One region of the Enterobacter cloacae complex sp. HYC074_NIDB genome, then DNA from elsewhere that is predicted to be linked to it. Evidence: predicted binding sites of a transcription regulator. Region 1 holds the regulator's gene; each other region holds the start of a gene.

Region 1 (7,415 bases):
CTCACACATGCCATCACCTCCGTGATGCCCTTCTGTGTTATCGCTGTCGACTGGACAGGCTGGCATGACAGGAACTGGCATCTTCTGCGGGCAAGCCTGCTCTGTAATGGTCGTTCACTTCCTCTTATGAGTGAGGTGGTTCCCGCAGAGCTGGCGCAGAACAGCGATGTACAGTGTCGCTTCCTTGACCGCCTCCATGATGCCATCCCGAAAGATAAAGCCGTCACCGTCATTACGGATGCCGGCTTCAGAACAGACTGGTTCCGGCATGTCAGCCAGCTGGGCTGGAGCTTTACCGGCAGGGTCAGGGGCTGCATCAGCTTCCGGCTGGACGGAGAAAAAAAGTGGATGAAAATCAGCGAGCTTGAGGCCTCCGGGCAACCGGTCTGCGTGGGGCACGGTGTCCTGTCCCGTAAACCACGTACGCCCTGTTACGGACGGTTTTATCTGCACAGGCGCCCGGAAGCAGGGCGTCATGGAAAGGGCGGAATGCCAAAAACACAGCGGGAACACCGCAGCAGCGCACGGGAGCCGTGGCTGCTGTTCAGTAATGCAGAAGGTCTGGAGCCACACCAGATAATGGCGCTGTACAGCCGCAGAATGCAGATAGAACAAAACTTCCGGGACGACAAGAGTCCACGCTTCGGGTTCGGTCTGAGGCTGAGCCGGAGCCAGGGAAAAGGACGACTGGAAGTACTGAATATGGTGGCGGCGATGGCAAGTCTGGTGATGTGGCTGGCAGGCTACAGGGCCGAAAGACAGTGCTTACACAGGCACTATCAGGCAAGCAGCGTCAGGCATAAACGGGTTCTGTCCTACCTGAGTCTGGCAGAAGAAGTGATCCGGCATGAGCCTGATAAAGTAAGGCGACTGAATATAGGTAACGAGATGAAAAAGCTGGGAAAAGAGTACAGTAATATGGTCATGGTGGCATGACCATATTACTGGGGATCCCTCAGCCCCGTGGGAGAGGGTTAGGGTGAGGGCATCAACACGCACGATGCCCCAATAATTAAGCCTCTATCACTTCATACGAATGGGTGATGTTTACCGCTTTCTCCAGCATTAACGCCACAGAGCAGTATTTCTCCGCAGACAGGTCAACCGCACGCGAGACCGCCGCATCCTTCAGTTCTTTGCCGGTGACGATAAAGTGCAGATTAATATGCGTGAACAGGCGTGGCGCCTCTTCGCGACGTTCTGACGTCAGCTTCACTTCACAATCGGTCACGCCATGACGGCCTTTTTGCAGGATCGACACCACGTCGATCGCGCTGCATCCGCCCGCCGCCATCAGCACCATCTCCATCGGGCTTGGCGCTTTATCGCCGGAGTTGCCATCCATCAAAACCTGATGCCCGGAAGCAGACTCGCCCAGGAACGTTAACCCTTCAACCCATTTCACACGCGCTTGCATATTCACTCACTCCAACGTTGCATTTTTTATGACAGATTACGTGTACGTTACATTTCTCGCAACGGAAGGCGACCTGCGTCATGCTGAAGCGAGACACCAGGAGACACGCGGCGAAAGCTATGCTAAAACACTCTGGATGCTACAGTAATACATTGACGTTACACATGTATGCAGAGGACATCAAACTTTACTGGCTGCGAAACGTTACGACAGCCGACTTCCCAGGTATGGGTAAGAATTCGATTGCAACCCCAGAGTCCGGATGCATCTTATGACTCTGGTGACAGCTTATAACAGAGGATAACAGCGCATGGTGCTTGGCAAACCGCAAACAGACCCGACTCTCGAATGGTTCTTGTCTCATTGCCACATTCATAAGTACCCATCAAAGAGCACGCTGATTCACCAGGGTGAAAAAGCGGAAACGTTGTATTACATCGTTAAAGGCTCGGTGGCCGTGCTGATCAAAGATGAAGAAGGGAAAGAGATGATCCTTTCTTATCTGAACCAGGGCGATTTTATCGGTGAACTGGGCCTGTTTGAAGAAGGCCAGGAACGTAGCGCCTGGGTTCGTGCAAAAACAGCATGTGAAGTGGCTGAAATTTCTTATAAGAAATTCCGTCAGCTGATTCAGGTCAACCCTGACATCCTGATGCGTCTCTCTTCCCAGATGGCACGCCGTCTGCAAGTGACCTCTGAGAAGGTAGGTAACCTCGCCTTCCTGGACGTAACCGGTCGTATCGCGCAGACGCTGCTGAACCTGGCGAAACAACCAGACGCCATGACTCACCCTGACGGTATGCAAATTAAAATTACCCGCCAGGAAATCGGTCAGATCGTCGGCTGCTCCCGTGAAACAGTGGGCCGTATCCTGAAGATGCTGGAAGATCAGAACCTGATCTCCGCCCACGGTAAAACCATCGTGGTTTACGGGACCCGTTAATTCCGGTCAAACGGCGTGCCGCCGCAGGGTGGCACGCCGTTTTTGTCTCTACTCCTCATGTGGCGCAGGCTGATCTATCACCCGGAAGTTAACTACGCACTGCGACAAACGCTGGTGTTGTGTCTTCCCGTGGCCGTGGGCCTGATCCTCGGACATCTTCAGCAAGGCCTGCTGTTTTCCCTCGTGCCCGCCTGCTGCAACATTGCCGGTCTGGATACGCCCCATAAACGCTTTTTTAAACGTCTGATTATTGGCGGCTGCCTGTTTGCCGGCTGTAGCCTTGCCGTACAGCTCTTACTGGCCCGCGACATTCCTCTGCCTCTGATCCTGACCGTGCTGGCGATGACGCTCGGCGTCACCGCCGAAATCAGCTCGCTACACGCCCGCCTGCTTCCCGCGTCGCTGATTGCCGCCATCTTCACCTTAAGCCTTGCAGGCAACATGCCGGTGTGGGAGCCATTGCTGATCTACGCCCTCGGCACGCTGTGGTACGGGCTGTTTAACTGGTTCTGGTTCTGGCTGTGGCGGGAACAGCCGCTGCGCGAATCCCTGAGCCTGCTCTACGTGCAGCTTGCTGAATACTGCGAAGCAAAATACACCCTGCTCACTCAACATACCGACCCGGAAAAATCCCTGCCGCCGCTACTGGCGCGCCAGCAAAAAGTGGTGGATCTGATCAGCCAGTGCTATCAGCAGCTGCACATGCTTGCCGCCAACAAAAATCATGAATACAAGCGGCTGCTGCGAATCTTCCAGGTCGGGCTGGATTTGCAGGAGCATATCTCCGTCAGCCTTCATAATCCGGAAGAGGTGCAAAAGCTGGTGGAGCGCAGCCATGCAGAAGCGGTGATCCGCTGGAACGCGCAGACCGTCGCGGCCCGCCTGCGAGTGCTGGCTGACGATATCCTCTATCACCGCTACCCGACGCGCTTTAACATGGACAAACAGCTCGGCGCGCTGGAAAAGATTGCGCGTCAGCACGCGGATAACCCGGTCGGGCAATTTGCTGCCTGGCATTTCAGCCGCATCGCCCGGGTGTTACGCACCCAGCGCCCGCTTTATGCCCGCGACCTGATGGCCGATAAGCAAAAACGGCTGCCGCTGCTGCCCGCGCTCAAAAGCTATCTTTCACTGAAATCTTCTGCCCTGCGCAATGCCGCACGGATCAGTGTGATGCTGAGCATCGCCAGCCTGATGGGAATGGCCCTGCACCTGCCGAAACCCTACTGGATCTTAATGACCGTACTGTTTGTTACCCAGAACGGCTATGGCGCCACGCGGGTGCGCATTCTGCATCGGGCGGGCGGCACGATGGCGGGGCTGATTATCGCGGGCGTGACGCTGCACTTCCACGTGCCGGAGGGCTATACCCTGGCCGGTATGCTGGCAATCACGCTGGTGAGCTATCTGATTATCCGCAAAAACTACGGCTGGGCGATGGTGGGCTTTACGGTGACGGCGGTGTATACCCTTCAACTGCTCACGCTTAACGGGGAACAGTTTATTATTGCCCGTCTGGTCGATACGCTGATTGGCTGCCTGATCGCCTTTGGCGGCATGGTCTGGCTGTGGCCGCAGTGGCAGAGTGGGCTGTTGAGGCAGAACGCCCACGACGCGCTGGAAGCTGACCAGCAGGCCATTCGTCTGATCCTGAGCGATGACCCACAACCCTCTCCGCTGGCCTACGAGCGCATGAAGGTCAACCAGGCGCATAACGCCCTGTTTAACTCCCTTAACCAGGCCATGCAGGAGCCGGGCTTTAACGCGCACTATCTGGCTGACATGAAGCTGTGGGTCACGCACAGCCAGTTTATCGTCGAGCATATCAATGCCATGACGACGCTGGCGCGGGAGCACACGATGCTGACGCCGGATCTGGCGCAGCGCTATTTGCAGTCGTGTGAAATTGCGTTGCAGCGCTGTCAGCAGCGCCTGGAGTATGATGCACCGGGCGAGTCAGGGGATTCGAACATTCTGGAAGCGCCGGAGACGCTGACCCATGGGCCGATGAGCACCCTTGAGCAGCATTTACAGCGCGTTCTCGGCCACCTGAACACCATGCACACCATTTCGTCGGTGGCATGGCGTCAGCGCCCGCATCACGGAATTTGGTTAACGCGCCGGTTAAAACGAACCGCGTATTAGCCGCTGACGATCTTCGCGACCGCCGCGGCAAAACGGGTTAATCCGTCTTCGATGTCTTTGTCTTCCACCACAAGCGATGGCGCAAAGCGCATCACGTCCGGCCCGGCATTGAGCACCATGACGCCTTCGTGCGCGGCGGCGTGCAGGAAATCGCGCGCGCGGCCTTTATACTGAGGCTTCAACTCGGCGCCAATCAGCAGCCCCATTCCGCGGATTTCGCTGAGGACATCAAACTGTTCGTCAATCTGCTGAAGATGTTTCACAAACAAATCGCGTTTCGCATTCACGCCATTCAGGACGTCCGGCGTATTAATGATATCGAACGCCGCACCCGCCACGGCACACGCCAGCGGATTACCGCCGTAGGTGGAGCCGTGTGAGCCCACATGAAATGCGGAAGCGATATCCTGGGTAGTGAGTACCGCACTGACCGGGAAACCGCCGCCGAGCGCTTTCGCGCTGGTCAGAATATCCGGCGTTACGCCGTAGTGCATATAAGCGAACAGATCCCCGGTACGACCCATCCCACACTGCACTTCATCAAACACCAGCAGCGCCTGGTGCTCGTCGCACAGTTCGCGCAGCCCTTGCAGAAATTCCGGGGTGGCCGCCGTGACGCCGCCTTCCCCCTGAATGGGCTCGACCACCACGGCACAGGTGTGATCGTCCATCACCGCTTTAACGGCGTGCAGATCGTTAAACGGCACGTGGATGATATCCGCAGGTTTCGGACCAAAGCCGTCGGAATACTTCGGCTGGCCGCCCACGGAAACGGTAAAGAACGAGCGACCGTGGAAGGCGTTATGGAAGGCGATGATTTTGGTTTTGTACGGACTATGACGCGTGGTTGCGTAGTAGCGCGCCAGCTTAAAGGCGGTTTCGTTGGCTTCGGTGCCGGAGTTCATAAACAGCACGCGTTCGGCGAAGGTGGCATCGATGATCTTACGCCCCAGACGCAGCGCCGGTTCGTTGGTGAACACGTTGCTGGTGTGCCACAGCGTTTCGCCCTGCGTTTTCAGCGCGTCCACCAGCGCAGGATGGCAATGGCCCAGTGCCGTCACCGCAATACCGCCTGCGAAATCAACATACTCGTTGCCCTGCTGATCCCAGACGCGGCTGCCTCTCCCTTTCACCGGGATAAACTCAGCCGGTGCATAAATCGGCAGGATCACTTCATCGAATGTCGCGCGGGTAATTGCTGGTTGTTCGGTTGCCATGTCATGACCATCCATTTTTATGTCACAGTTATTGTGAAAATATAATCACAAAATATGCATAAAAAATCACAGCAAGGCAACCGATATTCAGCGATTAAGGAAATTGGCCAGCAGCGCGTGCCCCTGTTCGCTGAGAATGCTTTCCGGGTGGAACTGCACACCTTCCAGATCGTACTCGCGGTGGCGAATGCCCATGATCTCCTGCGTCTCGCTCCAGGCGGTAACCTCAAAGCAGGCCGGCAGGGTCGGCGGATCAATAATCAGAGAATGGTAGCGCGTCACGGTTAACGGATTGTTTAGCCCCAGGAATGCGCCGGTACCGGTGTGTGTGATCGGTGAGGTTTTGCCATGCATGACTTTCGCGGCACGGACAATGGTGGCGCCAAAGACCTGCGCAATGGCCTGGTGACCCAGGCAGACGCCCAGAATCGGCAGTTTGCCCGCATAGTGTTGGATTACCGCCAGCGAGATGCCGGACTCCGACGGGGTACACGGCCCGGGCGAAATCACGATTTTCTGAGGTGCCAGCGCGTCAATGTCATCCAGCGCGATCTCATCGTTACGGCGGACAACCACCTCTGCCCCCAGCTCGCAAAAATACTGGTAGAGGTTCCAGGTAAAGGAATCATAGTTATCAATCAGCAGAATCATGGCGGCTCCTGAAAAAATGGCCGCCCTATTTTACGCAGATTCCCGCGCTTCGCTCACAACTTTGGCGAAGATGACGTTCAGGGCGGTCAAATCCCCCATCGCCCCGCTCTGGTTGGCGGCAGCCCAGTCGTCCGGGTCGATCCCCTGCCAGTTCAGCACGTAGCCCGCATGAATAGCCAGTTGTTCAAAGAAGATCCGCTGGGCCACGCCATTACCGCTCATAAACGGATGTAGCATGTTGATTTCACAGTAGTAATGACTAATTCTGTCTGTAAACTCTTCTTTCTGAAGGCCTACCAGATATTTATCACTTTCCAGCGAAGCCATCAGCTCATTACCCACTTTCTCGATGTACTCGAAATGGCAAAAAGGAATGTCGCCCTTGGAAATATCGGCGGTGCGCAGCTCGCCCGCGCCTTTCATTTCGTTGCGGAATAAATGGCGGTGAATAAGACACAGATGGGGTAAACCCGGTGCGGAAGGCCCCAGTTCCAGCGTCTCGATATCGGGTTCAGCGGGCCCCTTACCTTTTTCAAGGAGGCAGCTGGCCTGAAAATTGACACTACGTTGTTGCTCCCAGAGACGGGATTTTTGCTTGTCGGTGAGTTTTTTCACTACGCCTCCCTGAATAGTCCGTTTGCCACAAGTATAAGCAGCAAAACGCGCTTTCGCAGGGAGGGCGGAAAGACACGGGCAGGATATGCCCGTGTGGACGAACGATTACGGCAGCACTTTCGCGGAGAGAATGACGACAGGCTTAGTCGGCACATTCTGGTATGGACCGACATCGTGAGTCTGAACCTGAGAGATCTTATCCGCCACGTCCATGCCTTTCACCACTTTGCCAAACACCGCGTAGCCAAAGTCGCGCTGACCGTGGTCCAGGAAGGCGTTATCAGCCACGTTGAGGAAGAACTGGCTGGTGGCGCTGTCTTTGTCCGCCGTACGCGCCATCGAGATGGTGCCGCGCTTGTTCAGCAGGCCGTTGTCAGCTTCATTTTTGATGGGCGGGTTAGGCTGTTTCTGCTGCATCTGCTCGTTA
Region 2 (7,415 bases), 1.2 Mb from region 1:
CTTTTGGCGATGGCACCGCATAACACTGCGCCTGAATGCCCATATGCAGGGCGATAAACAGCGCCCGCTCGCAGTGGAAACGCTGGGTAATGATGATGAAATCATTGGTGTCGAACACCTTACGGGTACGCACGATGGAATCAAGCGTGCGGAATCCGGCGTAGTCGAGCACGATATCGGCCGGGTCGACGCCTGCGGCAATCAGATCTTTGCGCATCGTCACCGGCTCGTTATAGCTTTGCAGCGCGTTATCGCCGCTCAACAGCAGATAGTTCACCTTGCCGCTGTTATAGGCGTTCAGCGCGCCCTGAATACGATACCGGTAATACTGATTTATGACGCCGGTGCGGTAATACTTGGCGGTGCCAAGCACCACGCCAACCTGACGGTAGGGGAGGTCCTGTAGGTCATCAAAAATGTAGGGGGCTGTTTTCCAGCTCATCCAGCGGTCGAGACCCAGCACGATCAACAGCAGTATGCCGACCAGGACAGACAGGCTGTAAAACACGCGCTTTAACATGCAGATGGCTCGTACCGATGATGAAATTTCCCTCAGGCTACTGTACCCGCCTGGTTAGCGCAAGAAACAGCGATTCAACTGAGGGGTTTTTCGTCAGACTGGCGGGCAACTCTGCCCGCCGAACAGATTATGCCAGCAGCACGCGGTCAATGGTTGAACAGCCCAGCGCTTTCAGCGTGGCTGCGGTCGCGTCCCACTGGATCAGCGGCGCATCGGCCTTTTCAGCCAGGATTGCGCGCTGAATATCCGGGTAGTCATACCCGTTCAGGCTAAGCAGGTTCAGTGCACCCTGGAGCGGAGGCAGCGTCGGGTTAAATGCGGCGTTCTCTGCATAGCTGCCGGTGAAGATGCGGCCGTCGCGGCACTGAAGGGCGACGCCGCTTGGTGATTTGCTGTATGGCGTGTGGCTTTTATTGGCGGCGGCAATGGCCGCTTCGCTCAGCTCATCCCCTGAGAGCGCATAACCGTGGTCCTGCTCGTCCATCAGCAGGGTTTTGATCTCAAGATCTTTCGGGCCGAAAGCATCCGGCAGGTAATCACGCAGCGTATGCGGTGCGCGTCCCGGCAGGTTGATACGCAGTTCAAGACCGCTGTTCAGCTCATTCATAAACTGGCGGCAGTGGCCGCAAGGGGTATAGTTGACGGTGATGGCGCGCAGGGCTTTTTCGCCGCGTAGCCAGGCGTGACTGATGGCGCTCTGCTCCGCGTGGACGGTTTGCTGCATGGTCGCACCGAGAAACTCCATGTTTCCGCCGAAGTACCAGGTCCCGCTCACACCGCGCGCAATTGCGCCTACGTTAAAATGGGAAAGGTCAGCGCGGGCGCAGGCAGCCGCCAGGGGCAGCAGGGCGAAAGCCAGCGCGTCTTCGTCCAGCCCCGTTGCCTGTTTAAGCGTCGTGACCTGATCTGCCGTCAGCAGGGCGGGGAAATGCGCATCCGCCAGAACCGGAGCCAGGGCTGATTGCAAATTCTCTGCAAGCTGAGAGAAAGCAGCTTGAAAACGTGGATGCATGACGTTGCCTCATCAAGGTTAATGGATCGGTAGTGTACGGAGCCGTACGGCCTTTATATGTGATCCAAATCTCATTATGTGTGCAACTTATGAAATGAAAATGAAATTTGCGCGACGCATCGCAAATTTTAGCCCATTACTGCCAGAATAATCGGGAAGATAAACGGCGCGACCAGGGAAGTGATAATCCCGCAGATCACCAGCGCCAGCGAGCTGAATGCCCCTTCCTGATAATCGAGTTCCGCGCAGCGTGCGGTGCCCAGCGCGTGCGAGGCGGTACCCATCGCCAGACCGCGTGCCGCTTTGGTACGAATTTTCATGATATTCAGCAGCGTATGACCAAACACCGCGCCCAGGATACCGACGAAAATCACGCACACGGCGCTGATGGCCGGAATGCCCCCGATGCTGCCGCCCACGGCCATGGCAATCGGCGTGGTGACGGATTTAGGCAGGATAGAGGCGGCGATCTGCGGCGATGCGCCCATCATTAAGGCCACCGAGGTGCCGGTGATCATCGCAACAAGGCTCCCCACGAAGCAGATGGTTATGATGGATTTCCAGCGCGCGCGGATCTGATGCAGTTGCTCATATAAAGGAAACGCCAGCGCCACCACGGCAGGCTGCAACAAATCGTTAAGGATCTTGCTCCCGGCGAAGTAACGCTCATAAGAAATGCCGGTGAGCAGCAGAAAAGGAATAATCACCACCATGGCGACCAGCAGCGGGTTGAGCAACGGCATTTTGAAACGCACCGCAAGCTTACGCGCAGCAAAGAACACCACCAGGGTTAACGGTAGGGACCACCAGATATTCGCCATCATTTTTTTGTTTTCTCCCCGACGACCTTACGTTCGCCATGCACAATGTGTGAACTCCAGCTGACGACCAGGAAAACCACCAGCGTACTGATGGCGCAGGAGACCACAATCGGGCCGAACTGCGCTTTAAGCACATCGTAATACTGCATAACCCCAACGCCGATAGGCACAAAAAGCAGGGCCATGTAGCGAATGAGAACGAAGCACCCTAGGTTGACCCATTTTGCGGGCAGCACCTGTAATGCCAGCAGTACAAACAGGATCAGCATGCCGATAATGCTGCCGGGTATCGTAATCGGCAGCAGCGAAGCGATAAAAATGCCGGCGTACAGGCAGGCATAAATGAGGACGAAGGCGCGAAGGTATTGCCAGATAGTATTCAGTGATTTGCTCATGGTGAAAGTCCTTGCTGAGACGTATTCATCATACAATTAAACCTGAAAATGTGCCACGGATCACATCATGAATTTTGGGCATACCAGACATTCCGGAATGGAACGCCGGGCTTTCAACATACATAGAGAGCAGCTACTATAGCGCGTCTTTTTTCACAGGTACTCAGAATGCGTGTTTTACTGGCCCCGATGGAAGGCGTGCTCGACTCTCTCGTGCGCGAGCTGCTTACCGAGGTGAACGATTACGATCTCTGCGTGACGGAGTTTCTGCGCGTGGTCGATATGTTGCTGCCAGAAAAATCATTTTATCGTCTCTGTCCGGAACTGCATCGTCAGAGCCGCACGCCGTCCGGTACGCTGGTGCGCGTCCAGCTGCTCGGCCAGTATCCTGAGTGGCTGGCTGAAAACGCCGCCCGCGCGGTAGCGCTTGGTTCGTACGGCGTCGATCTTAACTGCGGCTGTCCGTCAAAGCTGGTCAACGGCAGCGGCGGGGGGGCGACGCTACTTAAAGATCCGGAGCTGATTTATCGCGGCGCAAAGGCCATGCGTGAGGCAGTGCCATCGCATCTGCCGGTGACGGTCAAAGTCCGTCTGGGATGGGACAGCGGCGATAAGCAGTTTGAAATTGCTGACGCGGTGCAGCAGGCGGGCGCCACCGAGCTGGTGGTGCACGGGCGAACCAAAGAGGATGGTTATAAAGCCGAGCGCATTAACTGGCAGGCGATTGGCGAGATCCGCAAACGGCTTACGATTCCGGTGATTGCCAACGGCGAAATCTGGGATTACGAGAGCGCGCAGGCCTGCCTCAAAGAGACCGGCTGTAATGCCGTGATGATTGGCCGCGGTGCGCTGAACGTGCCGAACCTCAGCCGGGTGGTGAAATATAATGAACCGCGGATGCCGTGGGCGGATGTGGTGAAACTACTGCAAAAATACACGCGGCTGGAAAAGCAGGGCGATACCGGCTTGTATCACGTCGCGCGCATTAAACAGTGGCTGAGTTATTTGCGTAAAGAGTACGACGACGCGCTGGGATTATTTCAGGAGATCCGTACCCTACAGACGTCTGCGGATATTGCCCGGGTGATCCAGTCGAAGTCCTGAGCGAAGTGTGAAGAGTTTGCCCGGCGCGGAGCCGGGCAACGGAATCAGAAAATCATCTTGAATACGCCGGTTACCACCAGCAGCCCTATCAGAAATATAATCAAAATAACCCACAATAATATTTTCATTCGCCTCTCCTGCGTATGTCTGTCGAAGTAAGTGTAGCAGTCAATTCATAATTAGCATGAATACATGAAATTAACTCATTGTCTTGGGGAATAAATTTCCGGATATGAAAATGTATAACAATATGCGGATTGCCACGCGTTACTAAAAAACGGAACGTCAGTAAGCGTAAGTTGCGCCTTTATTTTTTTTGAGTTCATGGCGTAATGAAACGTTCTCTTACTTTATCTCTGAGTGCTCCTCTTGTTTTTATGCTGGCCGCCTGCGCGCCGGAACATGCCACGGTGTCACCAGTAAAAACGCAAGCCGCCGCCGCAACTGTAAATACCCAACTGCGTCATGCCGACTGGCCAAAAAGCGAATGGTGGAAAGACTTTAACGACCCCCAGCTCAACGCGCTGATCGACAAAGCGCTGGCGGATGCGCCGGATATGCAAATTGCCCGTCAGCGTATCACCCTGGCGGAAGCACAGGCGAAAGCCGCTGTCGCTGCTGAGGGTCCACAAATGGATTTTTCCGCAGATGTGGAACGGCAAAAGATGTCGGCAGAGGGGTTGATGGGGCCATTTGCACTGACCGACCCGGCAGCGGGGACCACCGGCCCCTGGTATACCAACGGCACCTTTGGTCTGACGGCGGGTTGGGATCTGGATTTATGGGGTAAAAACCGCGCCCAAATTGAGGCCCGCATCGGTAAGGTGAATGCGCAAAAAGCGGAGCTGGAGCAGACCCGCCAGCTGCTCGCCAGCAGCGTCGCGCGGCTGTACTGGGACTGGCAGACCGAGGCCGCGGTGGGTGACGTGCTCGCGCAGATCAAACGGGAGCAGGAAAATATCATCGGTGCCGATAGGGAGCTTTATCAGCACGGCATTACCTCCTCGGTGGAAGGGGTTGAAACGGATATCAGTGCCAGCAAAACCGATGAACAGCTCGCTGACGTGCACGGCAAAATGAAGGCCATTGAGGCGCGTCTGAATGCGTTGACCAATACCCCTTCAGTCACGCTCGCACGGCATGCCTTACCTGACGCAGAGGCATCGCTGCCATCAACGCTCGGTTATGAACTGCTGGCTCGGCGCCCGGATTTGCAGGAGGCGCACTGGTATATCGAAGCATCCATGAGCGAAGTCGATGCCGCCAGAGCCGCGTTCTACCCTGACATCAATTTGATGGCGTTTTTGCAGCAGGATGCATTGCACCTGAGCGACCTGTTCCGCTCATCTGCGCAGCAAATGGGCGTAACCGCGGGGCTGACGCTGCCAATTTTTGACAGCGGTCGGTTGAATGCGAACCTGGATATCGCCCAGGCGCAAAACAACCTCTCCGTGGCGAACTACAACAAGGCCGTGGTAGATGCCGTAAACCAGGTCGCCCGGACGGCCAGCGAAGTGGAAACGCTGACCGCCAAAAATCAGCACCAGCAGCAGATCGAAAAAGATGCGGCGCGCGTCGTCGCGCTGGCGCAGGCGCGCTTCAGCGCGGGGATCATTGCCAGCTCCCGGGTGAGTGAAGCAAAAATTCCGGCGCTCAAAGAGCGTATTGCCGGGTTGATGCTGAAAGGTCAGTACGTGGATGCCACGCTCCAGCTCACCTCCGCGCTGGGTGGCGGATATCATCGCGGCTAACATTGCGCATTATCTATACTTACCTCTTTGCAGATTTTCAGGAGGTGAGTATGACGCGAGTCGCAATTGTTACCGCATCGGATTCAGGAATTGGCAAAACGACGGCCCTGATGCTGGCCGAGCGCGGGTTTGATATCGGGGTGACCTGGCACTCAGATGAGGAAGGGGCGCTGGCAACCTGCCGTGAAATTGAAGCGCGCGGGCAGCGTGCCGAGGCCATTCAACTCAACTTAAGCCATTTACCGGAAGGCGCAAAGGCCATTGAAACCCTGATTACGCGTTTCGGGCGGCTGGATGTGCTGGTTAATAATGCCGGGGCGATGAACAAAGCGCCATTTCTGGACCTGTCGTTTGACGACTGGCGGCACATATTCACCGTTGACGTGGACGGCGCGTTTCTCTGCTCGCAAATCGCGGCGCGTCAGATGGTGAAGCAGGGGGAAGGGGGGCGGATCGTGAACATCACCTCGGTGCATGAACATACGCCATTGCCGGACGCCAGCGCCTATACGGCGGCCAAACATGCGCTGGGCGGGTTAACCAAGTCGATGGCGCTGGAGCTGGTTAAACATAAGATTCTGGTGAACGCCGTTGCGCCCGGTGCGATCGCCACGCCGATGAATGATATGGACGACAGCGAAGTGAAAGAAGGCTCAATGCCGGAAATCCCGCTGGCACGGCCAGGGCATACCAAAGAAATTGCCAGCCTGGTGGCGTGGCTGTGTGACAGTGACGCCAGCTACACCACCGGGCAGTCGTTTATCGTTGACGGCGGTTTTATGCTGGCGAATCCGCAGTTTAAGCCGGAAGGGTAGATACCCTTCTCCCTCTCCCTGTGGGAGAGGGGCGGGGTGAGGGCAGCAGGCCGAACTCACTCTTCATCCCGCCGCTTTTCACGATGCTTCAGCCACAGCCGTACCCCAATCACCACCGCAACAACCAGGATCAACCAGGCCCAGTGTTTAAGATGCTGATCGAGATTATGCAGCCACGGGCCTATTACTTCGCCACCCACGTAGCCAAGCGTGGTGAAAATCAGCGCCCAGGCAATCGCCCCGAGAATGTTCAGCGGCAGGAAGATTTTCGGCGGTAAGCGGCTCGCGCCAATCAATATTGGCCCAATGATGCGAAAGCCGTACATAAAGCGGGTGCCAATCACAAACAGCCAGGGACGTCGCTGGATAAGCCGCTGAGCACGGCGAATTTTCTTTTGATGCCTGGCAAAACGTTGCAAAAGCGTCGGGCCAAAGCGCAGCCCCAGAAAGTAGAGCAGCTGATCGCCAATCATACCGCCCAACGCGACAGCGGCGACCACCAGCGGAAATTTCAGCAATCCCTGATGTGCAGCCACCCCGCCCAGCAGCGTGATGGTTTCGCCCTCTGCCACGCTGCCGATCACCAGCGCGGCGTATCCATATTGTTCAATAAGACCGTTGATATCCATTAAGTAAACGTCGTCTCCCTTACTATGCCTGCGTTAATCATATACCCCATCCATCAACCGCGCGGCAATCAACGGAAATTTCCCACTGTACATAAAATAATCTAAAGCCTGCATTATACTTAAGCTATCGCTGACGGGCCGACAACAAGGGGGCGTTATGAACCATGTCTGGGGACTTTTCTCCCATCCCGATCGTGAAATGCAGGTCATCCGTAACGAGAACGAAACGGTCGCGCATCACTATACCCACCATGTCCTGCTGATGGCAGCGGTGCCGGTGGTCTGCGCATTTATTGGTACTACGCAGATAGGCTGGAACTTTGGTGACGGCACCGTGGTTCAGCTTTCGTGGTTTACCGGACTGTACC
Region 3 (7,415 bases), 2.0 Mb from region 1:
AACCGAGCAGCTGCGCGTCACCGTCCACCAGCCGCTGTGGCTGGAGTGGCACTACCGCAATGACGCGGGCGAGTGGCAGCCGCTGGTCAATGACCGCCCGACCAGCGCCTACCTGCTGAACGCCCACGGTGACGGCGTGGCGCACTATCTCAGCCGCCGTAATGATGAACGTTTTTACGGTCTGGGTGAGAAAGCGGGCGATTTACAGCGCAACGGCAAACGCTACGAGATGCGTAACCTGGATGCGATGGGCTATAACGCGGCCAGCACCGATCCGCTGTACAAGCACATCCCGTTCACCCTCACCCGTCGCGATGACGTGAGCTACGGTCTGTTCTACGATAACCTGAGCAGCTGCTGGCTGGATCTGGGTAACGAGATCGACAACTATCACACCGCCTACCGCCGCTGGCAGGCGGAAGCGGGCGATATCGATTACTACATCTTTACCGGCAAGCGCGTGCTGGACGTCACTAAAGCCTTTGTTCGCCTGACCGGAAAAACGCTGTTCGGACCGAAATGGAGCCTGGGCTACAGCGGCTCAACCATGCACTACACCGACGCGCCGGACGCGCAGAATCAGCTGATGAACTTTATTCGCCTGTGCGAAGAGCATGCCATTCCGTGCGACTCGTTCCAGCTCTCCTCCGGCTATACCTCGATTAACGGCAAGCGCTACGTCTTTAACTGGAACTACGACAAAGTGCCGCAGCCGAAGGTGATGAGCCAGGCGTTCCACGACGCGGGGCTGCGGCTTGCGGCCAACATCAAGCCGTGTCTGTTGCAGGATCATCCCCGCTACGGCGAAGTGGCGGAACGCGGCCTGTTCATTCGTGATTCAGAAACCGATGCGCCTGAACGTTCCAGCTTCTGGGATGATGAAGGCTCACACCTCGACTTTACCAACCCGCAGACGGTGCAGTGGTGGCAGAACGGCGTGACCACGCAGCTGCTGGAGATGGGCATCGACTCCACCTGGAACGACAACAACGAGTATGAAGTGTGGGACGGGGAAGCGCGCTGCTATGGCTTCGGCAAGGAGATAGCCATCAAGCATATTCGCCCGGTGATGCCGCTGCTGATGATGCGCGCCTCGCTGGAAGCGCAGCAGCGCTTTGCGCCGGAAAAGCGTCCGTATCTGATCTCCCGCTCCGGCTGCGCCGGGATGCAGCGCTACGTCCAGACCTGGAGCGGCGACAACCGCACCAACTGGGACACCCTGCGCTATAACATCCGCATGGGGCTGGGCATGAGCCTGTCCGGGCTGTTCAACGTCGGGCACGACGTCGGCGGTTTCTCCGGCGACAAGCCGGACGCCGAGCTGTTCGTGCGCTGGGTGCAGAACGGCGTGATGCACCCGCGCTTTACCATTCACTCGTGGAACGATGACCACACGGTGAACGAGCCGTGGATGTATCCGGGCGTCACGCCTGCCATCCGCGGCGCGATTGAGCTGCGCTACCGCCTGCTGCCGTATCTTTACACCCTGCTCTGGCAGGCGCACGCCGACGACGAACCGATGCTGCGCCCGACCTTCCTCGACCACGAGCACGATGCGCAGACCTTTGAAGAGTGCGACGACTTCCTGCTGGGCCGCGACCTGCTGGTCGCCAGCGTCGTCGAAGCCGGGCAGCGCGAGCGCCGCGTCTGGCTGCCGGATAACGAAACCGGCTGGTACGATTTTTACACTCACGCGTGGTATGCGGGCGGGCAAGCGATCGTCCTTGATGCGCCGCTGGAAAAACTGCCGCTGCTGGTGCGCGCCGGGGCCGGTCTGCCGCTCAGCGAGCGCATCCGTCACGTGAGCGCCGATAAAGACGATACCCGTGAGCTGAAGCTGTTCCCGGTGAAAGGCGTCGGCACAACCTCGGGGCTGCTGTTTGAAGACGACGGTGAAAGCTGGGGCTACCTGAACGGCAATGCGCTGTGGGTGGAATGGGAAATGGTGTGCGATGGCGCAACCATCAACCTGAAGGTGAACGCTCGCGGCGACTATCGTCCGGCATGGAAGGCGCTGAAGGTATCATTACCGGCGGGGGAAAAACGTACGCTGCGGGTGAATGGAGTTGAAGGGGGCGAGTGGGTGGTGTAGTGCGGCCTGTAGCCCTCACCCTAACCCTCTCCCACAGGGAGAGGGGATAAAATGTAGGCCGGGTAAGGCGAAGCCGCCACCCGGCTATTTTTTAACTCTCGATACCTTTACTGCGCAGGTAATCTTCGTAGTTACCGGTGAAGTCCACCACGCGCTCTGGCGTAATTTCGATCACGCGGGTCGCCAGCGAGCTGACGAACTCACGGTCGTGAGAGACGAAGATCAGGGTGCCCTGATACATCTCCAGCGCCATGTTCAGGGATTCGATCGATTCCATATCCAGGTGGTTAGTCGGTTCGTCCATCACCAGAATATTCGGTTTTTCCATCATCAGCTTGCCGAACAACATACGGCCCTTTTCACCACCGGAGAGCACTTTGGCGGGCTTTTTGATGTCGTCCTGGCTGAACAGCAGACGCCCCAGAATGCTGCGTACCGCCTGCTCATCGTCGCCTTCCTGCTTCCACTGGCTCATCCAGTCGAAGACAGTCAGATCGTTTTCGAATTCATATTCATGGTCCTGCGCGTAGTAACCAATCTGCGCGTTTTCAGACCATTTCACGGTTCCGTTGTCCGGTTGCAGTTCACCCACCAGGGTTTTCAGCATAGTGGATTTACCCACGCCGTTGGCGCCGAGGATGGCAATCTTCTCGCCCACTTCCAGCAGCAGGTTGAAGTTTTTGAACAGCGGGCCTTCATCGAAGCCTTTGGTGAGGGCTTCCACTTCCAGCGCGTTACGGAACAGCTTCTTGTCCTGCTCGAAGCGGATGAACGGGTTCTGACGGCTGGAGGCTTTAACCTCTTCCAGCTTGATTTTGTCGATCTGACGCGCACGCGAGGTCGCCTGACGCGACTTAGAGGCGTTGGCGCTGAAGCGGCTGACGAAGGATTGCAGGTCCGCAATCTGCGCTTTCTTCTTGGCGTTGTCGGCCAGCAGACGTTCACGTGCCTGGGTTGCCGCCGTCATGTACTCATCGTAGTTGCCCGGATAAACGCGCAGCTCGCCGTAGTCCAGATCCGCCATGTGGGTACACACCATGTTCAGGAAATGACGGTCGTGCGAAATGATGATCATGGTGCTGTCGCGATCGTTCAGCGTCTGCTCCAGCCAGCGGATGGTGTCGATGTCCAGGTTGTTCGTTGGTTCGTCGAGCAGCAGGATGTCCGGGTTAGAGAACAGCGCCTGCGCCAGCAGCACACGCAGCTTCCAGCCTGGCGCGACTTCGCTCATCGGGCCGTAATGCTGTTCAACCGGAATGCCGACGCCCAGCAGCAGCTCGCCCGCACGCGCTTCCGCAGAGTAGCCGTCCATTTCACCGTATTGCGTTTCCAGGTCGGCCACTTTGTAACCGTCTTCTTCGCTCATCTCAGCGAGACCGTAGATACGATCGCGCTCCTGCTTCACTTCCCACAGCTCCGCGTGCCCCATGATCACGGTGTCGAGCACGGTGAACTCTTCGAAGGCGAACTGATCCTGACGCAGCTTACCGATGCGCTCGTTAGGGTCGAGCGACACGTTACCGAGCGTTGGCTCCAGGTCACCGCCGAGGATCTTCATAAAGGTGGATTTTCCGCTACCGTTGGCACCAATCAGGCCGTAACGGTTGCCGCCGCCAAATTTGACGGAAATATTTTCGAACAGCGGCTTACTGCCAAACTGCATAGTGACGTTGCTGGTAACTAACACGGAGAGATTCCTGCGAAAAGTGTGATAAACGCGGCATTATGCCACAATTCCGAATTGAGATCCCGTGTTGCGGTAATCCACTAAACTTTAACAAAATCGAAAAAAATGTGATTTCGTACACATCTGAATTCCCAGTTAACGGGAATGCACATATAATGCGCTCCCATTACTGATTCAGACTTATCAACTCATCGCCAGAATGGCTTAGATACCTCGCATAACATGAACATGAAATTAACAACGCTTTTTGCGGCGGCGTTAGCCGTAGTAGGTTTTTGTAAGACCGCGTCTGCGGTGACGTATCCCCTGCCGACAGACGGAAGCCGTCTGGTGGGTGAAAACCAGGTGGTGACGGTGCCGGAAGGTAACACTCAGCCGCTGGAATACTTCGCGGCGCAGTATCAGCTCGGCCTGTCTAACATGCTGGAAGCGAACCCGGGCGTTGACCCGTATCTGCCGAAAGCGGGTACCGTACTCAACATTCCACAGCAGCTGATCCTGCCGGATACCGTGCACGAAGGTATCGTGATTAACAGCGCCGAAATGCGTCTGTATTACTACCCGAAAGGCACCAACACCGTGATCGTTCTGCCTATCGGTATCGGTCAGCTGGGTAAAGACACCCCGCTGAACTGGACCACCAAAGTGGAGCGTAAGAAAGCGGGCCCAACCTGGACGCCGACCGCCAAAATGCACGCTGAGTACATTGCTGCCGGTGAACCGCTGCCAGCCGTTGTGCCTGCCGGCCCGGATAACCCGATGGGTCTGTACGCGCTGTACATTGGTCGTCTGTATGCCATCCACGGTACAAACGCCAACTTCGGTATCGGCCTGCGCGTAAGCCACGGCTGCGTGCGTCTGCGTAATGAAGACATCAAATTCCTGTTCGATAACGTGCCGGTTGGTACGCGCGTGCAGTTCATTAACGAACCGGTGAAAGCGACGTCAGAGCCGGACGGCAGCCGTTACATTGAAGTGCATAACCCGCTGTCCACCAGCGAAGATCAGATCAACAACAACGAAATCGTACCGATTAAGCTGACCAGCGCGGTGCAGTCCGTCACCTCTCAGGCGGATGTTGACACGACCATCGTTGACCAGGCGATTCAGAACCGTTCCGGTATGCCGGTGCGTTTAAACTAATCGTGATAATTAAAAAAGCGGACCTTGAAGTCCGTTTTTTTTTATCCGTTATTCACGATAACGATGCCGCCATGGTCATAGCGATAGTGACAATGGGCGTACTCCAGCGGCGTACCATCTTCCAGATAGATCACCTGCTCTACCTCCAGCACCGGGTCGGTTGGCTCGCAGACAAGGTGCTGCATATCCAGCGCACTGGGCTTCAGCGCCCGCACCACACGATACGATCCCATGATCTTCAGCCCCAGCGTCTCCTGCACATACCGGAATACCGAACTTTCAAGATGGGTTTTGTTCAGACCGGGGACCAGATTGAGCGGCATTACCGTGGCGTCCAGAGACATCGGCTCACCGTTCAGTAAACGCAGACGGATAAAGTCATAGATCGGCGTATCCGGATTTATCATCAGCGATGCCTGCTCTTTCTCGTTCGGGAAGCGCAGTTCGAAGTGCACAACCTGACTGCTCACCGTGCCTAAATGTTCCCAGGTTTTGGTCGCCCCGAAGTAGTCGCTGCCGGAGAGATCCCACTGGGAAAGCTGGAGGAAATTTTTGCGGATGAACGTGCCCTGCCCCTGTCGGGTATAGACCAGCCCTTCAACGATCAGCTGGCGCATCGCCTGCTGAATGGTCATCCGGCTGGTGCTGAACTCCGCCGCCAGCGCGAACTGGTCCGGCAGCGGTTCATTGGCGGCGTACTGCTGGCTGATGATGCGTTTTTTAATTTCCCGCGCTATGGTGATGTACTTCGCCGCCATCGTCCTTCCTTTCAGTTAGTTTTCTATCCCGCTGTTTTTCAAGGCCACTCGCTCGGCCACCTTTAGGAAAGGCAGGTAGAAGAATACACCAAATACGATGATTGCCAACTGCACCACCACCGCCCGCCAGTCCCCCGCCGTCGCCAGCCAGGCGCTAAGGATCGGCGGGGTCGTCCACGGGATCATCACCACGCAGCGCGACATGAACCCCAGCGTGGTACAGAGCCACGCAAAGTAAATCCCGATAGCAGGCAGCAGCACAAACGGGATCATCAGCGGCAGGTTAAAGACTATCGGCAGGCCGAAAATCACCGGCTCGTTGATGTTAAACAGACCCGGCGCCAGCGAGAGACGCGCCACCTGCTTCGCTGATTTCTGTCTTGAGAAGATGAAGATAGCGATCAGCAATGAGATTGTGCTGCCCGTCCCGCCCACCATGCCAAAGGTCGGCACAAAGATGTTGTTGATGATGTGCGGGATCGGCTGGCCGTTGGCGAAGGCCAGCATATTTTCATTGGTATTGATCAGCAGGAACGGCTCCAGCACCACGCTGTTGACCACCGACTGATGAATACCGAGCGTGAACAGGAAGTTACCGAAGCTGTAGATGAAAATCGTCCCGGGCAGACTGGTGTTGATCAACCGCAGCGGCTGCTGAATAAATGTCGTAATGAGATGGATCAGATCCGTGTGCAGCACGTTCGCCAGTATGGCCGCCAGCACCGCAAACAGGGAGAGCGTGAGGATCGTCGGGATCAGCGCGGTAAAGGATTTGCTCACCGCTGGCGGTACGTTCTCCCCGAGCGAAATGTGCAGCGCCTTCAGCCGTGAAATGGCGATAAACAGCTCGGTTGAGAGCAGCCCAATCAGCACCCCGGCGAAAATCCCGGTGGAGCCAATATTGGTGAACGTCAGAACCTGGGTGACGTTCACCGTGGCGTCGCTGCCGACGGGGGTAATCTGTAAGCGCATCGGCATCATGATAATGAAACTGCTGACGGCGATAACCACTGCCGAGACCGGATTGTCGAAATCTTTGTTGCGCGCCAGCGACCAGGCGATCATCGGGGCCAGCAGCAGCGCAGCGATGTTCAGCGTGCCGTTGATAATCGCCTCGCCCCACACCTTAAACTGCGTAAGCGTGTCGCCCGCAAAAATCCACGGGAACACCACGTTATTCACCAGCACCGCCAGACCGGCAAGGATGAAAATCGGCATTACCGTGGCGAAGGCATCGCGCAGGGAGCGAAGATGCACCTGGTTTGCCAGGCGCGCCGAGAACTCTACAAATTTATCGACAAAAGACTGCATGTGCGGTGTTATTTTTGTTTCAGACATAGCGGAGTGTTCCCATTAATCAGTAACAAAAACGGCCCGGCAGCGTACGGCTTACATCTCGCGTCCGTTAGTATGGATAACCTGTTTTAACCACGCGTAGCTCTTCTTCGGCACGCGCTTCAGGTCTTTCAGGTCGTGATTTTCACGGTTGACGTAGACCACGCCGTAGCGCTTGCGCATGTCACCCTGCGAGCTGAGAATGTCAATCAACCCCCAGCCGAGATAGCCCATCACCTCTGCCCCATCCTCGAATATTGCCGCTTTCATCGCCTCGATGTGCGCCCGGTGGTAGTCGATGCGGTAGGTGTCCTCAACCGGATTCACGCCATCCCAGGACTCAATCACCCCAATACCGTTCTCAATCGGGAATACCGGCATCCGCCAGTCGTTGGCGTAG
Region 4 (7,415 bases), 2.3 Mb from region 1:
CCATGATGGTGGAAGGGCGCATCGCCCGCTTCGTGTACATTTCTCTGTACCGTATGCACCAGATTGCGCTGCACGGCTACTTCAAAACCGGCCTGATGATGCTGGTTGGCCGCATCAACCGCGTGATCCGTCCACGCCTGAAGCTGCACTAATTTCTCTCTCCCTCCGGACCCTCCGGAGGGAATTCTTAGCACATCATGCTGTGCATTTCCCTCCTGACGCTTAAGAGTTCTCTTAAACCCACGTTGTCCCGGCCAACAACCCTGATTTTGATCCTTTATCTTATTGGCGAAGCGTTTATTGCGCTGCAAAATTGCTACCAATTGCAACAAAGGAGGAAGTCCCGTGAATAAATCAATGTTGGCGGGTATAGGGATTGGCGTCGCAGCTGCGTTAGGTGTGGCTGCCGTTGCCAGTCTGAACGTACTTGATCGTGGCCCGCAGTATGCGCAGGTGGTTTCCGCTACACCGATCAAAGAGACGGTCAAGACGCCTCGTCAGGAGTGCCGTAATGTTTCTGTCACCCATCGTCGTCCGGTTCAGGATGAAAACCGTATCGCTGGCTCCGTGCTGGGCGCGGTTGCTGGTGGGGTTATTGGTCATCAGTTTGGTGGCGGCCGTGGTAAGGATGTCGCGACGGTGGTTGGTGCGTTGGGTGGCGGTTATGCCGGTAACCAGGTGCAGGGCGCGATGCAGGAAAATGATACCTACACCACAACGCAGCAGCGCTGTAAAACCGTGTATGACAAGTCTGAAAAAATGTTGGGCTACGACGTAACCTACAAAATTGGCGATCAGCAGGGCAAAATCCGCATGGATAAAGATCCTGGTACGCAGATCCCTCTCGACAGCAATGGTCAGCTGATACTGAATAACAAAGTGTAAAAAAGATGTTCTCTGAACTTAGCTCCTCATGCGCTCAGGCTGAGGAGCTTTTTTTTGCGTCAGAGTTTAAGAAGTTCAGGCCACAGGCGCAGCGTTGTGTGCGTAATCCCCTGCAATTTTTCCAGCGTCGCGCCTTCACGGGCGCTGATGGACATCCCCTGTAAAATACAGCTCAGATACTGGGCCAGCTCCTGCGGACGGCAATGCGCCGGGATTTCGCCGCGCAGCTGACGCTGAGCCAGAAACGTGCTGAGCGTCTCCTCCTGCATCGCATGTCGCGATTTGACCGTGTTGGCAATCTCTTTAGACGATGCCGCGAGGGTCGCGGAGGTGTTGATCATAAAACACCCCGCAGGCGTGTCCTTGCTGGTATAGCAGGTCGCGATTGCCGTGAAATAATCCTGTAATGCCTGCTCAACCGTTTTTTCTTCACAGAATAGCTGGGCTTCATGTTTTGCCGCGAAGCGCGAGATGTATCTGTCCAGAACGGCCCGGAATAAGCCTTCTTTGTTGGTGAACTCTGCGTACAGGGTAGGGGCTTTAGCACCCGTAGCTTCCACGAGATCGGAAAGCGACGTGGCTTCATACCCATGCTGCCAGAAGAGCGTCATGGCCTTATCGAGCGCCGCATCCCTGTCGAACACTTTTGGTCGGCCACGGCTTTTCTTTGCGCAACGCGTGACATCGGTTGTCATGTGCCGTTGGTCCTCTGTTGTTTTGTTGAATAGTCATTATAAAAATAAACGTCTGCAACGACCAGCGGTGATTTCTGAAAAATAATTTAATTTTATCTTTTTGAAATATAAGGCAAATGAAATTAATTTAACGACCATTATAAAAATGAGTTGACGTGTGACCTGGATCACATCTATCATTTACCTATCGATCGTTAACTAAATAACTAACGACCACTACATCATCTGCCTAAAGGTATAAAATCATGAAAAACGTTAAAACCCTCATCGCTGCCGCCGTTCTGAGTTCACTCTCTTTCGCAAGCTTCGCTGCTGTTGAAGTGCAATCCACTCCAGCAGACCAGCAGAAAGTCGGTACCATCTCTGCCACTGCCGGGACTAACCTGGGCTCTCTGGAAGATCAGCTGGCGCAAAAAGCTGACGAAATGGGTGCGAAATCATTCCGCATCACCTCTGTGACCGGTCCTAACACCCTGCACGGTACCGCAGTTATCTACAAATAAGCGTAACGCAACCCTCCGTTATGCCACTGCAATAAAAAACGCCCTGCTGATGCAGGGCGTTTGTCGTTATTGCTGCTTTACATTGACTGCTGAGCAACCTCATGATGCCGCGTAACATCGGTTGGCATCCCCGAACGTGCTTCCATCGCCCGCTCCATCACTGCGCCATCGGTGTTGGCATTCGTTTTAAAGCTCACCATCGAGGCATTCAGATTAATCGGCAACGTCTGCGGATCGTCATTGATGTTTTTCGATAGCGGCTGGTGGATCTCAACCAGATGGACGCCACCTGGCTCTTCAGATACTTTAATCGGCGTATTAATGATATTCACTTTCGTGCCAGGGGCGATCACGCGGTAGAGCGTTTTGATATCGTCATCGCGCAGGCGAATGCAGCCGGAGCTGACGCGCATCCCGATCCCGAAATCCGCATTCGTTCCGTGCAGAAGATAAACCCCACCATATGCCGCCAGGCGAATTGCATGATGCCCCATCGGATTATCCGGGCCAGCAGGTACCACGGCGGGCAGGTCGATACCTTGAGCTTTATAACGGGCGCGAATGTTTGCCGTCGGGGTCCAGGTAGGATTAGCGCGCTTATCAGAGACGGTGGTGACCATGGTAGGTGTGAGCGTATCGCCCCCGAGTTGACCAATACCGATAGGGTAGACGGTCACTTCGTTCTTGCCCGGCGGGTAGTAATACAGACGTAGCTCGGCGAGGTTAATCACAATGCCCTGACGCGGCGCGTCCGGCAGGATGGTTTGCAGCGGAATCGTCAGTACGCTGCCCGCCCGGGGCACGTACGGATCTACGCCCGGGTTGGCCTGCAACAGCGCCAGGAACCCGACGTTATATTTTTTGGCAATCGCTTCCAGCGAGCCGCCATCGTTTTCAACCACGTGAAAGCGGTTTTCACCTACGACGTTGCTGCCGGCGGGCGGAAGAGGCCAGGTATTGGCGCGAGCAGGGAGCGCGACGGCAACCGTCGCGGCCAGCGCAACCAGAGTTAACCAGCGGGTAAAACGCGAAGAAATCATCATTATGATAATCCATACAAATGATAAGGTTATTGTTTTATAAGGCGTTAATGATAATTATGGCGAATGTATAGTCGGGAAGATCGGGCGAAGTGCAAAGAGTTTGTAAATTGTCCCCCCGCCAGCCGGGCGCTGGCGGGGGAAACCGTTATGCGATGGCGTTCTCTTCCAACTGACGCATAAAGTTACGCACCCAGTCCATGCGGGTTTTACGTTCCGTCAGATCCTGAGTAAATTTCAGACGCGTAGGGCCATCAAGACGGAAATGCTGCGGCTGTTTTTGCAGGAGGCCAATCAGCCACATCGGATCGACGTGGTTCTTTTCGGCAAACTCAATTACACCGCCTTTCTCATTGCCTTCAAGTTTGCGAATGCCCAGCTTCTGCGCCTGCTGACGCAGGCGGGCAATATCCAGCAGGTTGCGCGCCGCATCGGGCAATATCCCAAAACGGTCAATCAGTTCGACTTTGATCTCTTCCAGCTCGCCTTCGCTTTTCGCGCTGGCAATGCGTTTGTAGAACGACAGACGGGTATTCACGTCAGGAATAAAATCATCCGGCAGCAGGGAAGGCATGCGCAGTTCCACTTCGGTCTGCTGGCTGGTGAGATCTTCCAGAGACGGTTCACGTCCGGCTTTAAGCGCGTCGACGGCATTTTCCAGCAGCTCCATATACAGCGAGAAACCGATGGTTTCCATGGAGCCGCTCTGGTCTTCACCCAGCAGCTCACCGGCGCCGCGGATCTCCAGGTCGTGGGTCGCCAGCGCAAAGCCAGCGCCCAGATCTTCCAGCGAGGCGATCGCTTCCAGACGCTTTTGCGCGTCGGTGGTCATTGCCTTCGGATGCGGCGTCAGCAGCCAGGCGTAGGCCTGATGGTGCGAACGCCCGACCCGCCCGCGCAGCTGGTGCAGCTGGGCCAGGCCGAAGTGATCCGCCCGTTCGATGATGATGGTGTTCGCCGTCGGAATGTCGATTCCGGTCTCAATGATGGTGGTACACACCAGCACGTTGAAACGCTGGTGGTGGAAATCGTTCATCACCCGCTCCAGCTCGCGCTCGCGCATCTGGCCGTGACCAATGGCGATGCGCGCTTCCGGCACCAGCTCTGCCAGCCTGTCGGCGGCTTTCTGAATATTTTCAACGTCGTTGTACAGGTAATAGACCTGGCCACCGCGCAGCACTTCGCGCAGGATCGCCTCGCGCACCACCAGATTGTCGTACTCGCGAACAAAGGTTTTCACCGCCAGACGGCGCGCCGGTGGGGTAGCGATTATCGACAGATCGCGCATGCCGCTCATCGCCATGTTCAGGGTGCGCGGGATCGGCGTTGCGGTCAGGGTCAGAATATCGACGTTGGCGCGCATCGCTTTGATGCGCTCTTTGTGGCGCACCCCGAAGCGGTGCTCTTCGTCGACGATCAGCAGCCCCAGATCTTTCCACTTCACGTCACTTTGCAGCAGTTTGTGAGTGCCGATCAGAATATCAATTTTGCCTTCACTTGCCTGTTCCAGGATCTGCGTCTGCTCTTTGGCACTGCGGAAGCGGGACAACATTTCGATACGTACCGGCCAGTTGGCGAAGCGGTCGCGGAAGTTGTCGAAGTGCTGCTGGGCAAGAAGGGTGGTCGGCACCAGCACCGCCACCTGCTTGTTGTTCTCAACCGCCAGGAAAGCGGCGCGCATCGCCACCTCGGTTTTACCGAAGCCCACGTCGCCGCAGACTAAGCGATCCATCGCCAGCGGCTGGCACATGTCGCTCAGCACGGCGTTGATGGCCTGGGCCTGATCCGGCGTAGTTTCAAACGGGAAGCTGTCGCAGAACAGCTGGTACTGCTCTTTATCATGCTTAAACGCATACCCCTCTTTGGCCGCACGCTGAGCGTAAATATCCAGCAGCTCGGCGGCCACGTCGCGCACTTTTTCCGCCGCTTTCTGGCGTGCACGCGCCCAGGCATCGCCGCCCAGCTTGTGCAGCGGCGCATTCTCTTCCGCGCCCCCGGCGTAGCGGCTGATCAGATGCAGGGACGACACCGGAACATACAGCTTGGCGTCGTTAGCGTAGGTCAGCATCAGGTATTCACCTTTGATGCCACCTGCTTCGAGGGTGGTCATCCCCTGATAGCGACCCACACCGTGTTCCAGGTGAACAATCGGCTGACCGGGGTGCAGTTCGGCCAGGTTGCGGATCAGGGTGTCCGGGTTGATGGTGCGACGGCTGTCCTGACGACGGCGCGCGACGCGCTCGCCCAGCAGGTCGCTTTCACATATCAACGCCAGGTTATTGAGCGTATCAATGAATCCGTGTTCGGCGGCGCCGATCATCAGGTAACGGCCATTTCCGGTCGCTTCGCTCAGGCGAAGAATACGCTTTGGCGCGACTTTGATCCTTCCCAGCAGTTCGCCCAGCGCTTCACGGCGACCTTCACTTTCAACGGAGAAGACCACCGGCCCGGTGAAGGACTCAAGAAACTTGCGCAGATTATCCAGCGGCGATTTCTGCTGCGCCTGAACGGCCAGGTCAGGCAGCATCCGGAAGGCGAGGTTAGTGTTGGCGGCCTTATCGGCAAGCGAATCGGTTTTGAGCTGCATACGCGGCCAGCGTTTCAGCTCGGCGTTGAGCTCGTCGGTACGCAGCCACAGCATTTCCGGCGGCAGCAGCGGACGCATCGGGTCAACGCCCCGGTTTTCAAAGCGGGCGCGCGTTTCGCTTTCAAAGCGGCTGGCACTGGCGTCGATATCCCCGGTGTTAACAATCAGCGTATTCGCCGGTAAGTAGCTGAACAGCGCCGGCAGCGGTTCGTTAAAGAACAGGGGCTGCCAGTACTCGATCCCGGCCGGAAGGGTGCCTTTGCTGACCTGCTGGTAGATATGTTCGGCATCACGCTTCACGTCGAACCTGTCGCGCCACTGGCTGCGGAACAGTTCGATGGCGGTTTTATCCGTCGGGAACTCATGGGCGGGCAGCAGATTAATAGAGTCCACTTCCTCCAGCGTGCGCTGGGTGTCGGCGTCGAACACGCGCAGGCTGTCGATCTCATCATCGAAGAAATCCAGACGGTACGGCTGATCGCTGCCCATCGGATAGAGATCAAGCAGCGCACCGCGCGTCGCGTATTCGCCGTGCTCCATCACCTGATCGACATGTCGATAGCCGGCTCCATCCAGCTGCACGCGCAGGGCATCGCGCGACAGGCGCTGGCCTTTTTGCATCACCAGCGCATGGCCGTGCAAATAGCTGTGCGGGCAGACACGCTGCATCAGGGTATTCACCGGCAGAATCAGCACGCCGCGCTGCATGGTGGGGAGCTGATACAGCGTCGACAGGCGCGAGGAGATGATCTCCTGGTGCGGAGAGAAACTGTCGTAGGGAAGCGTTTCCCAGTCGGCCAGGCTGAATACCAGACTGTCGGTGAACTGACGAATTTCGTCGTGCAGGCGCAGGGCGTTTTGCATGTCCGGGGCAACCAGCACCACCGGCCCTGGATGCCGCTCGGCAATTTCCGCCACCAGCGTGGCGCAGGCCGCGCCTGTCAGTTCGCCCAGCTGGCGTTGGTCACCTGCTTTTACAGGCAAGGAAAAACGATAGTGTTCAGGCATGGCTATGTCAGAGTCTCTTGGGGATATACCAACAGTATTGGGGCATATCACTGATACGCAATGTCTTTATTATCCTCGATCGTTATGCATAAGCAAATCGTAACCGCACAAGAGGGAAAGTGCCCCCGGATGGGGGCCGAGGAGATTAACGGGTAGCAGTCTGTGGAGAAAGCCGCGCGGGAGGGGAGAAGAAAAGGTCGCCAAAGAGGGCGGTTGAGAGCTTACGTGCCCCCAGCCCAACCAGCGTGCAGACGAGCAGGCTGATAAACGGATAGACCAGAATCAGCGTTAACTCCGCCCAGATCGGCCAGTACGCCGCATTCATTTCGCGAATCAGGAGCAGGCTAAACGCCTCAATTAAAATGCGGTGGGTGGTATAAATCGCGATGGTGTTTGAACCGATGACGTTCAGCAGATTATTGGGATGAACGGCATAACGCTGCTCGAAGCTGTAAAAGAGCTTCATGATGACCACGATCGACAGCAGTGAGAGCGGCAGAGGAACATTAGCGAACCACAGTACTACCGACACCGCGCCAGAGGCGATAAGTACCAGCCAGCTGCGGCGCAAATTCATCCCTTTCATCCACGCCATCAACTGCGCGCCGTACCATGCGCCGAGGCTGTAGTAGATCATGTTGCGAACCACGCTGTTCATTCCCCACCACGGTAACGGCAGGAAGTTGATGGCGATGCT

The links. The regulator CRP, encoded in region 1, controls carbon source genes, mostly activating them, when cyclic AMP is high. The targets are predictions, from matches to a motif close to ATGTGANNNNNNTCACAT.
Region 2: O1724_RS15355 (CidA/LrgA family protein) is a predicted target of CRP. The motif match lies at 2,797-2,814, and genes of this name have one in related genera.
Region 3: ldtB (L,D-transpeptidase) is a predicted target of CRP. The motif match lies at 3,885-3,902, and genes of this name have one in related genera.
Region 4: bhsA (multiple stress resistance protein BhsA) is a predicted target of CRP. The motif match lies at 1,736-1,753, and genes of this name have one in related genera.

What each region holds. Positions count from the first base shown of each region.
Region 1 is NZ_CP114214.1:4,353,950-4,361,364, forward strand. Features, by position in the region: gene O1724_RS21260 (IS4 family transposase) at 1-936, shown strand, start outside; gene O1724_RS21265 (OsmC family protein) at 1,013-1,417, opposite strand; gene crp (cAMP-activated global transcriptional regulator CRP) at 1,728-2,360, shown strand; gene O1724_RS21275 (YccS/YhfK family putative transporter) at 2,418-4,505, shown strand; gene argD (bifunctional acetylornithine/succinyldiaminopimelate transaminase) at 4,502-5,722, opposite strand; gene pabA (aminodeoxychorismate synthase component 2) at 5,810-6,373, opposite strand; gene O1724_RS21290 (putative adenosine monophosphate-protein transferase Fic) at 6,404-6,988, opposite strand; gene ppiA (peptidylprolyl isomerase A) at 7,094-7,415, opposite strand, start outside.
Region 2 is NZ_CP114214.1:3,166,135-3,173,549, reverse strand. Features, by position in the region: gene sanA (outer membrane permeability protein SanA) at 1-520, opposite strand, end outside; gene cdd (cytidine deaminase) at 648-1,532, opposite strand; gene O1724_RS15360 (CidB/LrgB family autolysis modulator) at 1,661-2,356, opposite strand; gene O1724_RS15355 (CidA/LrgA family protein) at 2,353-2,748, opposite strand; gene dusC (tRNA dihydrouridine(16) synthase DusC) at 2,917-3,852, shown strand; gene yohP (small membrane protein YohP) at 3,897-3,980, opposite strand; gene mdtQ (multidrug resistance outer membrane protein MdtQ) at 4,185-5,603, shown strand; gene O1724_RS15335 (SDR family oxidoreductase) at 5,654-6,418, shown strand; gene O1724_RS15330 (DedA family protein) at 6,475-7,047, opposite strand; gene O1724_RS15325 (Yip1 family protein) at 7,205-7,415, shown strand, end outside.
Region 3 is NZ_CP114214.1:1,544,294-1,551,708, reverse strand. Features, by position in the region: gene O1724_RS07620 (glycoside hydrolase family 31 protein) at 1-2,092, shown strand, start outside; gene O1724_RS07615 (ABC-F family ATPase) at 2,184-3,779, opposite strand; gene ldtB (L,D-transpeptidase) at 4,002-4,922, shown strand; gene O1724_RS07605 (GntR family transcriptional regulator) at 4,964-5,680, opposite strand; gene O1724_RS07600 (PTS sugar transporter subunit IIC) at 5,696-7,018, opposite strand; gene O1724_RS07595 (glycoside hydrolase family 1 protein) at 7,070-7,415, opposite strand, start outside.
Region 4 is NZ_CP114214.1:1,872,986-1,880,400, forward strand. Features, by position in the region: gene O1724_RS09155 (NAD(P)/FAD-dependent oxidoreductase) at 1-152, shown strand, start outside; gene O1724_RS09160 (glycine zipper 2TM domain-containing protein) at 346-885, shown strand; gene comR (TetR family copper-responsive transcriptional repressor ComR) at 945-1,580, opposite strand; gene bhsA (multiple stress resistance protein BhsA) at 1,826-2,083, shown strand; gene ldtC (L,D-transpeptidase LdtC) at 2,161-3,126, opposite strand; gene mfd (transcription-repair coupling factor) at 3,272-6,718, opposite strand; gene O1724_RS09185 (acyltransferase family protein) at 6,864-7,415, opposite strand, start outside.